DNA from 4 places in the Rhodococcus sp. NPDC055112 genome. Region 4 is predicted to be linked to each of the others. Evidence: riboswitches for the same ligand, from Rfam matches in the RefSeq annotation. Region 4 holds a riboswitch; each other region holds the start of a gene.
The links. Region 4 has a riboswitch for S-adenosylmethionine ahead of ACWFRB_RS11865 (aminotransferase class V-fold PLP-dependent enzyme). Riboswitches for the same ligand answer to the same signal wherever they lie in the genome.

Region 1 (2,191 bases), on a different contig from region 4:
TGCGCTCCGGGTCCTCGGCCTCGCCCGCCGTGACACCGATGATCTCGGTGCCACCGAAGGCGAACATCACGATCGCGAAACAGCCGACGAAGCCGCCGAACCCGGTGGCGAAGAACCCGCCGTCGGACCACAGGTTGCTCACTCCGGTGCCGGTGTCGTGGACCCCGAACCCGAAGATCAGGATCGCGACGCCCGCGGCGATCATCGCCACGATGGCCGCCACCTTGACCAGCGTGAACCAGAACTCGAGCTCGCCGAACACCTTGACGCTGAGGAGATTGATCGCGCCGATGAAGAAGACGATCGCCAGGACCCAGATCCACCGCGGCACGTCGGGGAACCAGAACCCCATGTAGACGCCGAACGCGGTCACGTCCGCGAGGCACACCACGATCATCTCGAACGTGTACGTCCACCCCGTCATGAACCCGGCCAGCGGCCCGAGGTGCTTGCTCGCGTACTCGCCGAACGAGCCCGAGACGGGATTGCTCACGGCCATCTCGCCGAGCGCCCGCAGCACGAGGTACACCGCCAGGCCGCCGATCAGGTAGGCCAGCAGCACGGACGGACCGGCCTGCTCGATCGCCGCGGCGGAGCCGTAGAAGAGGCCCGTGCCGATGGCGGAGCCGAGCGCGATGAATCGGATGTGCCGGGCGGTGAGACCTCGGGTCAGCGCCGTGGCGGCGGCTTTCACTATCGGTCTCCCTGCGAGCTACTCGAAACTCGGGCGATGCCCGGACTTGATGATTGCGACCCGCAGCCTAGCCCTGTAATGCAGGTCACCCGCTGTCGCCGGGTCCATGGCGGCGCCTCCGCCACACCGAAACGCCGCCCTCGCTTTCGACCGCTCGACCCGAGCCGCTAATATCGAGGGCGGTCATGAGTGCCAGCATCAAGCCCCGGCTAGCTGGTCGGCAACCCTCCATCCGCGGTGGGGTGCCCCGGGTGATGACCGGGTTGTCCGAGAAACAGTTCGGATGACAAGCGCGGGTCCGTCGGGACGGACCCACAAACCGGGCCACGACCCACCGGAGGTTCACCATGTGTTGTTGTCGCAGATAGGACCCAGTCTTGCCCCCTGGCGCCTGAGCTGCGCCGATCTCCCCCAATTTCTTGGAGTAGACAACACATGAGCGAGAACACCCCCGTCACCGACCCGACCGCTGCCTGGAGCTTCGAGACCAAGCAGATCCACGCGGGCCAGACGTCCGATGCGACGACCAACGCCCGCGCGCTGCCGATCTACCAGACAACGTCGTACACGTTCAACAACACCGATCACGCGGCGGCGCTGTTCGGGCTGGCCGAGCCGGGCAACATCTACACCCGGATCATGAACCCGACCCAGGACGCGGTCGAGCAGCGGATCGCCTCGCTCGAGGGAGGCGTGGCGGCGCTCCTGCTGGCCTCGGGGCAGGCCGCCGAGACGTTCGCCATCCTCAACCTGGCCGAGGCGGGCGACCACATCGTCTCCAGCCCGCGCCTGTACGGCGGCACCTACAACCTCTTCCACTACACGCTGCCCAAGCTCGGCATCACGGTCAGCTTCGTGGAGGACCCCGACAACCTCGAGCAGTGGCGCGCGGCCATCCAGCCGAACACCAAGGCCTTCTTCGGCGAGACCATCTCCAACCCGAAGAACGACGTCTTCGACATCCCCGGCGTCTCGGCGGTGGCGCACGAGAACGGCATCCCGCTGATCGTGGACAACACGGTCGCCACCCCGTACCTGATCCGGCCGCTCGAGCACGGCGCGGACATCGTGGTGCACTCGGCGACCAAGTACCTCGGCGGGCACGGCACGGCGATCGCCGGCGTCATCGTCGACGGCGGCAATTTCGACTGGACCCAGGGCAGGCACACGAACTTCACCACGCCCGATCCCAGCTACCACGGTGCGGTGTTCGCCGACCTCGGCGCGCCCGCGTTCGCACTCAAGGCCCGCGTGCAACTCCTGCGCGACGTGGGCGCAGCGGTCTCGCCGTTCAACGCCTTCCTCATCAGCCAAGGCCTGGAGACGCTGAGCCTGCGCATCGAGCGGCACGTCGAGAACGCGCAGCGGGTCGCCGAGTTCCTGCAGGCCCGCCCCGAGGTCACCTCGGTCGCATACGCCGGACTGCCCTCGTCGCCCTGGTACGAGCGCGGCCAGAAGCTCGCCCCGAAGGGTGCGGGCGCGATCGTGGCGTTCGAG
Region 2 (2,191 bases), on a different contig from region 4:
CAACGCCGCCACCGCCGGACCCCGGCTCAGCGGGCGCACCGCGACGACGTTGACGACGAACCCGAGCAGCCCCGAGACACCGACCACCACCACGATGGTGGTCCACAGGGACAGCCCGAGTTCGGCGATCAGCCACCACGCGAAGATCGACCCGAACGCGAACACCGCGCCGTGGGCGAAGTTGATCACATTGGTGACCCCGAAGATCAGGGTGATCCCGACTGCGATCAGCGCATAGGCGTTGCCGTGGATCAGTCCGGCGAGGAGGGTGTCGATCATGCGGTTGGTACGAACTTCCCGTTCTGGAGCACGAGCTCGCGGGGCGCCGCGCCATCGGGACGGCGGGACTGCTGATCGAAGGCGAACTGGCCCAGCCCGATTCCGTTGAACTCGGATTCCTTCAGGCCCTTCAGGACACCCTCCCTCGTCGCACCGCCGTGGTTCGCGGCATCGGTGAGCACCTTGAGTGCGTCATAGGCGTAGACATTGAAGTCGCCCGGGTCGACCCCGAACTTCGCCCGGAACTTGCCGACGAAGTCCTGGATACGGGGATCGGCATCCGCCGCGCTGAAGATCCCGTTCACGATGTCGCCCTCCGCCGCGGAGCCCGCCAGCTCGATGAACTGTGGCGTGTTCTGGCCCCCGAAGAACTGCTTGTCGAACCCGACATCCCGGAGTTGCTTGACCACCAGGGCGCCATCGGGGCCGTAGCCGAGGTGCACGAAGGCCTCCGGCGCCGCGTCACGACCCTTGATCAGGATCGGTTTGACGTCGGTGGAGTCCGGGAGGATCGGCGACGAGTAGACGATCTCGACGCCCTTCTCCGCCGCGAACTGCGAGAAGTACTTGAATGCCTGCTTGCCCCAGTCGGTTTCGAGGTAGACCACGGAGACCTTCTTCGCCTTGCGGGAAACCCACTCGGCATTGCGCTCCTGGAACACGTCGAGGGTGATCGACGGGCTCCACGAGTACTCACCCCCGTTGGTGAACTCGACCGCGGAGTTGGTGAATCCGTACTGCACCAGCTTGCCCCGGTTGTACACCGGAGAGGCGGCGATCGAAGCGGGCGAAGAGAAGTCCCCGAGCTCGGCGATCACGGACTGATCGTCGACGAACTTCGTCGCGATCGGCACGGTCTGCTTCGGATCGGACTGTGAGTCCTCCCATTTGAGCTCGACCTTGCGCCCGTCGATGCCGCCGTTCTGATTGATCTCCTCCAGCGCCAGGTCGAAGCCCTGCTGCCACAGTCGCCCGTACTCGGCCGACGGCCCGGTCTTCGGCCCCGACACACCGAAGTAGACGGTGCCTGCCGTGGCCGCCTCCGAGTCGCTGCACGCGGCGGTCAAGCCGAGCAGTGACACCGAGGCGACCATTCCCGCCACTAACCTGCGGGTGCGTCCGGGGACGGCTGGATGGGTACTCATTCTGCGAATTCCTCCGGATGTTCGTCCGTGCGGACGCGCCGCGACAGACAGAAAAGCCGCCACGCGTGACCTCGTTGTCACGGCGGCGAATGGAAAAGGACGGTGAACAAAGGGAACGGCGGCATTGCGAAATGCTCCGATCGCCGATGCCGGCCCTTAATTCGAAAAGGCGAGCATCGACGTCGATATCCGTCTCCTGGGATTCTCGACTGGTCTGCGCAACACAGCGGGAGCGCTCGACTCGATTACCGATCAGTTATTACACTGACCGGTTTCTACACTCCATCATGACAATCAACGTGTTCAGCTTTCGCGACAGTAGGGCGCTTGCCGTATCCGCATGGATACAGCCCGGTCCTCACCCGGGGCACCCCACCGCTCCGCGAGGGTTGCCGATCAGCAAGCCGGGGCTATCAGCTGATACTCATGACCGTTGGGAGAGAACGTATCCGGGGCCTCGCCGCGTGTCAACCATCCGGTTGGGGCCGCCACCCGCCTCGTCCCGCACCGGCCTTCCCGCACCCTCCAGGCGCTGCACATTTACCTTTTCGAAACAGTTCTCGATAATTCGGATCACCGTGAAAACAATGAGCCCGAAACGAATTCCGTAGTGTTCGCGACGTGAACGAATCCACACGGCCGCCGCTCAACCCCTTCGCGCCCGACGGCCGAGTACTCGTCATCGGCGCGAGCAGCGGGATAGGTCTCGCGGCCGCCGCGATGGCATACCGGGCCGGGGCCTCCGTCGTCGGCGTCGCCAGGGGCGA
Region 3 (2,191 bases), on a different contig from region 4:
ACCCCTAGCTCCACCAAGACCGAGGTGACCACCTCCGCCTTGGCCTGCCCGATCATCGGCCGCTCGACCTCGCCGGTCAGCACCCCCTGGCCGTCGATGACCGGGCGGCTCGCCACGATCCGGTCGGCACCGACGGCCTCCCCGATCGGCCCCAGTACAGGTGCGAACGAGCCGGACAGCAGCACGATCGCGGCACCGGCATCGCGATGGTCCCGCAGCGCGCCGAGGGTCTCCGCGTAGTACGGGGCGGCGGTGGACTCGAACTCCCGATACCACCGGCGACCCGATTCCTCCAGCTCGACGAGTGGCACCCCCCGAAACGTGCGGTAATAGCTCCGGTTCACCTCCTCCCGCGGCGCGCCCCCTGCCGCCTGCCGCCGCAATGCGTCGCGCAGTCGCGAGTACTCGCTACCGTCATCGCCCCGCTCCCACAACCAGTGCTCGAGGAAGGCGAACATGCTCTTGACGGTGATCAGTGTCTCGTCGACATCGAAGAAGGCGACCTGAGCGGGGCCCCGCTCGATGCCCGTCATGCGGTGGCCCCGAGGAAGGCCTCGATCGCCTTCGCCGCCTTGCGTCGCTCGATCTGACTGATCGTCGAGTTCTCCAGCGCGGCAAACGAGATCGTCGCGGTCGCGACGCTGCGGCCGAACTGGGTCACCTCGATGTCGATCGTGAACTGCAGCTTGGCCGGATCCTGGATCGAGACGGCTCCGAACCGGGCGCGCAGCGATGCGGGCAACGGGAACAGGAAGGTCTTGAACGACAGGTTGATCGAGTTCCAGACGACGTAGTAGTGCCGTTCGGGCGAGCGGTTGCCGTACTCGAGCTCGAAGGCCCCGAGGAACAGCTGCCGCGCCGCCTCGACGATCACCAGCCCCTGGACGTGCTCGCCGGTCTGGTGATCGATGAGCAGCTCGTTGTCCCCGTCGATCCGGAGGTCGGAGGTGAAGCTCCCGTCCTCGGCGCGCGCCAGGTTGGCGATGAGGACGTTGGTCTCCTGATACTTGTGCACGTGATGGCGCGGCGCCGGGGCGGCGATGTCGCCGAGCAGGCGAACCTCCGCGTCCGGGGCATGGATCGATGCGACGTGTTCGACGTATTCCTTGTCGTGCCGCTTGATCCCCTGCCCGAGCCTGATGGTCAGGTCGGTGCGCACGTTCCGGAACGCGCCGCCGCGCAGTGCGGCGACGAGACCCGAGACGGTGTGGACGCGTGTGCCATCGGCGAAGCCACGGAATCGGTCGGCGACGACGACCAGATCCGTGAGCGGGATCTCGGCTACGACATCGGCGGCCGGGAGCTGCGACGGAAGGGCTGCCGGGGCGAGCTGAACTGCGGACATGGGTATCCCCTTCGAGGACTGAATTGAGCGCTTATGGCGTCGGATGACCGCCATCCGGTCGTCACCCGGAGCACCCCGCCGCACTGGAGGGTTGCCGATCAGCGAGCCGGGGCTTGACGCTGATACTCATGACCGTGGACAGAAAATTAGGTCCACCCGAATCGCGCGTCAACCCAACCAACCGATTGGTTGCTGTGAGGTGGGGCTCAAGATTGCGATCGGGTAAGGGCGTCACACACCGGACACACCCGGACACTCCGCTACTCGACCGGGCCCGCCCTGGCCGCCGCGACGGCGTCACCGCCTCCGACGGCCGGTAGCGGCAACCGGGCCCCGACGGTCACCACCACGTCCCAGTCCTCGATCCGGCAGTCACGCACCGTCCCACGCATCCGCCCGGCGATCGTGGTCGCCGCGGCACAGGCCGCTTCGCTGCCGCGCTCCAGGGCGGCAGCGGCCGCGAGCGCAGCCAGGTCCGCGGCCGACTGGGCCCGGTGCCGCGCCGACACCGCCGAGCCGAGGTGGATCACCAGGGCCGCCACCGCGATCAGCGCCAGCATCGCCCAGCAGGCCAGGACGGTGGCCGCTCCCCGCTCGTCCCTCACCCGCCTGCCCCCCTCGGCCACGAATCCGACGGTGATCCGGCGGAACCCGAGTCCTCCATTGCGGCAACCGCTTCCGCGGAGACGTCGAGCGCAGGCAGCAGTGGCACCGCGACCCCGACGACCGCCGTGGCGAATCCGTCGACCTCCCGCACCGTGATCCGCGCGCCCGGCGGGGCAACCCGCTGCGCCGCGGGGATCGCCTCCGCCCGATCGCCCCGCGCGACGAGCCGGGCCGCCTCCC
Region 4 (2,191 bases):
GTAGACGCCGACCGCGGTGGGCTCGGCCGGTTCGCCGATCCCGCCCGCGGCGGTGGGCAGGCCGAAGACGTGCGCGGTCCGTTCCCGAACAATCTGCATGTCGGCCGCGCTGGTACCGACGTCCTCTGCGGTCCGGTATCGCCCGCCCAGATCGTCCACGATGTCGGCGAGGTCGAGCATCGCCGCGCGGCGGCGGTCCCCGTCGAGGACCTCGCCCGGCGCCAGGGCGATCACGGACTTGCCACCGCCGGTGTCCAGACCCGCGACCGCACATTTGAGGGTCATCGCGGCGGACAACCGGAGTGCGTCCTCCATCCCGGACTGCCAGTCCGGGTACTGCCACACCCGGCAGCCACCGAGCGCGGGTCCCAGCCGGGTGGAGTGCACGGCGACGGTGATCGGGAGGCCCGAGCGCGGTCCGCATTCGAGGGCGACGTGTTCGTGGTCGAAGCCGCTGTGCGAGGTGCGGGTGACGGGTCGGGCTTCCAGGGTGGTCATCGTTGACGTCCTTCCGATAGCTGGGCTGGGTGGCGCTCAGGGCAGTGTCGATATGCGCTGTGTGTCGCTACTACAGTCGATATGGCTGGCAGAACAGTCAATAGTGGGATCTCTGGCTGATCGGAGTGATCAGTAGGCGTGGGTGACCTGGGTCACCGATGTGACGTAGCGCTCAGTTGTCCGCCGATCGGAGGACCCGAGGTTCCCCCGGCTGACCCGCCGATCGGTGGACAGACACGAGCGGCGCCCCCGGCGAGAGTTGATTGCGTACCCGAACCCAGGAAAGGGAATCGCATGACGACAACACAGGCGCCGCCGCAGATCCGGCGGGTTCTGTTCATCGGGACCCCGGCGGCCTTCGTCGAGACCGAGCGGTGGCTCAGGCAGCACGGTCTGGAGTCCACGCGGGCGCTCGGCGACGACCTTCTCGGTGCGATCGCCACCGAGGACGTGCTCGACGGGATCTGCTCGGCCGCCGATGCGGCGGCGGTGCAGCACGTGCGCGCGCTGGGGGTGCCTTGCGTCCGCGTTGAGCCCTTCGCGCCGGTGATGCTCCTGGCCGCCTGTTAGGTCTCGATCGGAGCAAAAAGGCTGAACAGCAAGTCATTTCAATTCGAGTGAGACAGGCCATCGGGCGCCGGGGACCGGCTCGCGGAACACGCGAGCCGGTCTCTGCTGTTGACAACCCGCGACCCGGCCTGCCATTCTCGCCGTAGGTCATGAGTGCCAGCAGATAGCCCCGGCTTGCTGGCCGGCAACCCTCCACCGCGGTGGGGTGCCCCGGGTGACGACCTGGCTGCGGTCCAACACCGGACCCGGCAAGCGCGGGCTCGTTGTCTTCCACAAGCACACGGGTCCCTGACCGAGGGATGTCTGATGACTGCTGTTCTCACCGCCACCGCCACCGCCGTTCGCTCCGACGAGCGCTGCGCCGCCGACCGTCCGTTCGCCGAGGTCTCCGGGGCCGACCTGACCGTCCCGCTGGCAGACGGCGGGACCTGCACCTACGCGAACTTCGACTACGCGGCCAGCGCGCCTGCCCTGGCGCAGGTCACCGCGCGGGTGCAGGAGCTGCTGCCGTACTACGCCAGCGTGCACCGGGGGGCCGGGTACGCCTCGCAGGTGTCCACCGCCAGCTACGAAGGGGCCCGTGACGTGGTCGCCGGGTTCGTCGGGGCCCGGTCGGACGACGTGGTGGTGTTCACCAGGAACACCACCGACTCGCTGAACCTGCTGGCCGGCTGCGTGCCGGGCGACACCGTTGTCCTCGACATCGAGCACCACGCAAATCTGTTGCCCTGGAAGAAGAACGGCACGCGGATCGTCCGGTCCGCGGACACCGTCGCCGAGACGGTGGAGCGGATCGTCGCCGAACTGTGCAGCAAGCCGGCAGCGCTGCTCGCCGTCACCGGCGCCTCCAACGTCACCGGCGAGGTGCTGCCGATCGCCCGGCTCGCCGAGGTCGCGCACGCCTGCGGGGCGCGGATACTCGTCGACGGCGCCCAGTTGCTGCCGCACCGGCGGGTGGACATCGCCGCGCTCGGCGTCGACTACCTGGCCTTCTCCGGTCACAAGCTGTACGCGCCGTTCGGGGCGGGCGCGCTCATCGGCAGGCGGGACTGGCTGGATGCCGCCGAGCCGTACCTGGTCGGCGGCGGCGCCACCCGCGACGTCTCGGCGGCAGGCGTCGACT

Region 1: another riboswitch for S-adenosylmethionine. It lies ahead of ACWFRB_RS20300 (bifunctional o-acetylhomoserine/o-acetylserine sulfhydrylase); the one in region 4 lies ahead of ACWFRB_RS11865 (aminotransferase class V-fold PLP-dependent enzyme).
Region 2: another riboswitch for S-adenosylmethionine. It lies ahead of ACWFRB_RS15400 (ABC transporter substrate-binding protein); the one in region 4 lies ahead of ACWFRB_RS11865 (aminotransferase class V-fold PLP-dependent enzyme).
Region 3: another riboswitch for S-adenosylmethionine. It lies ahead of ACWFRB_RS15365 (AfsA-related hotdog domain-containing protein); the one in region 4 lies ahead of ACWFRB_RS11865 (aminotransferase class V-fold PLP-dependent enzyme).

The regions. Positions count from the first base shown of each region.
Region 1 covers NZ_JBSGTR010000053.1:36,250-38,440, forward strand. Annotated here, with positions in the region: gene ACWFRB_RS20295 (amino acid permease) at 1-694, opposite strand, end outside; SAM riboswitch class IV at 876-993, shown strand; gene ACWFRB_RS20300 (bifunctional o-acetylhomoserine/o-acetylserine sulfhydrylase) at 1,130-2,191, shown strand, end outside.
Region 2 covers NZ_JBSGTR010000032.1:26,301-28,491, reverse strand. Annotated here, with positions in the region: gene ACWFRB_RS15405 (ABC transporter permease) at 1-279, opposite strand, end outside; gene ACWFRB_RS15400 (ABC transporter substrate-binding protein) at 276-1,424, opposite strand; SAM riboswitch class IV at 1,743-1,856, opposite strand; gene ACWFRB_RS15395 (SDR family oxidoreductase) at 2,046-2,191, shown strand, end outside.
Region 3 covers NZ_JBSGTR010000032.1:19,834-22,024, reverse strand. Annotated here, with positions in the region: gene ACWFRB_RS15370 (HAD family hydrolase) at 1-533, opposite strand, end outside; gene ACWFRB_RS15365 (AfsA-related hotdog domain-containing protein) at 530-1,345, opposite strand; SAM riboswitch class IV at 1,368-1,479, opposite strand; gene ACWFRB_RS15360 (Rv3654c family TadE-like protein) at 1,606-1,971, opposite strand; gene ACWFRB_RS15355 (TadE family type IV pilus minor pilin) at 1,947-2,191, opposite strand, start outside.
Region 4 covers NZ_JBSGTR010000019.1:59,672-61,862, reverse strand. Annotated here, with positions in the region: gene ACWFRB_RS11875 (Glu/Leu/Phe/Val dehydrogenase dimerization domain-containing protein) at 1-498, opposite strand, end outside; gene ACWFRB_RS11870 (hypothetical protein) at 793-1,068, shown strand; SAM riboswitch class IV at 1,214-1,329, shown strand; gene ACWFRB_RS11865 (aminotransferase class V-fold PLP-dependent enzyme) at 1,375-2,191, shown strand, end outside.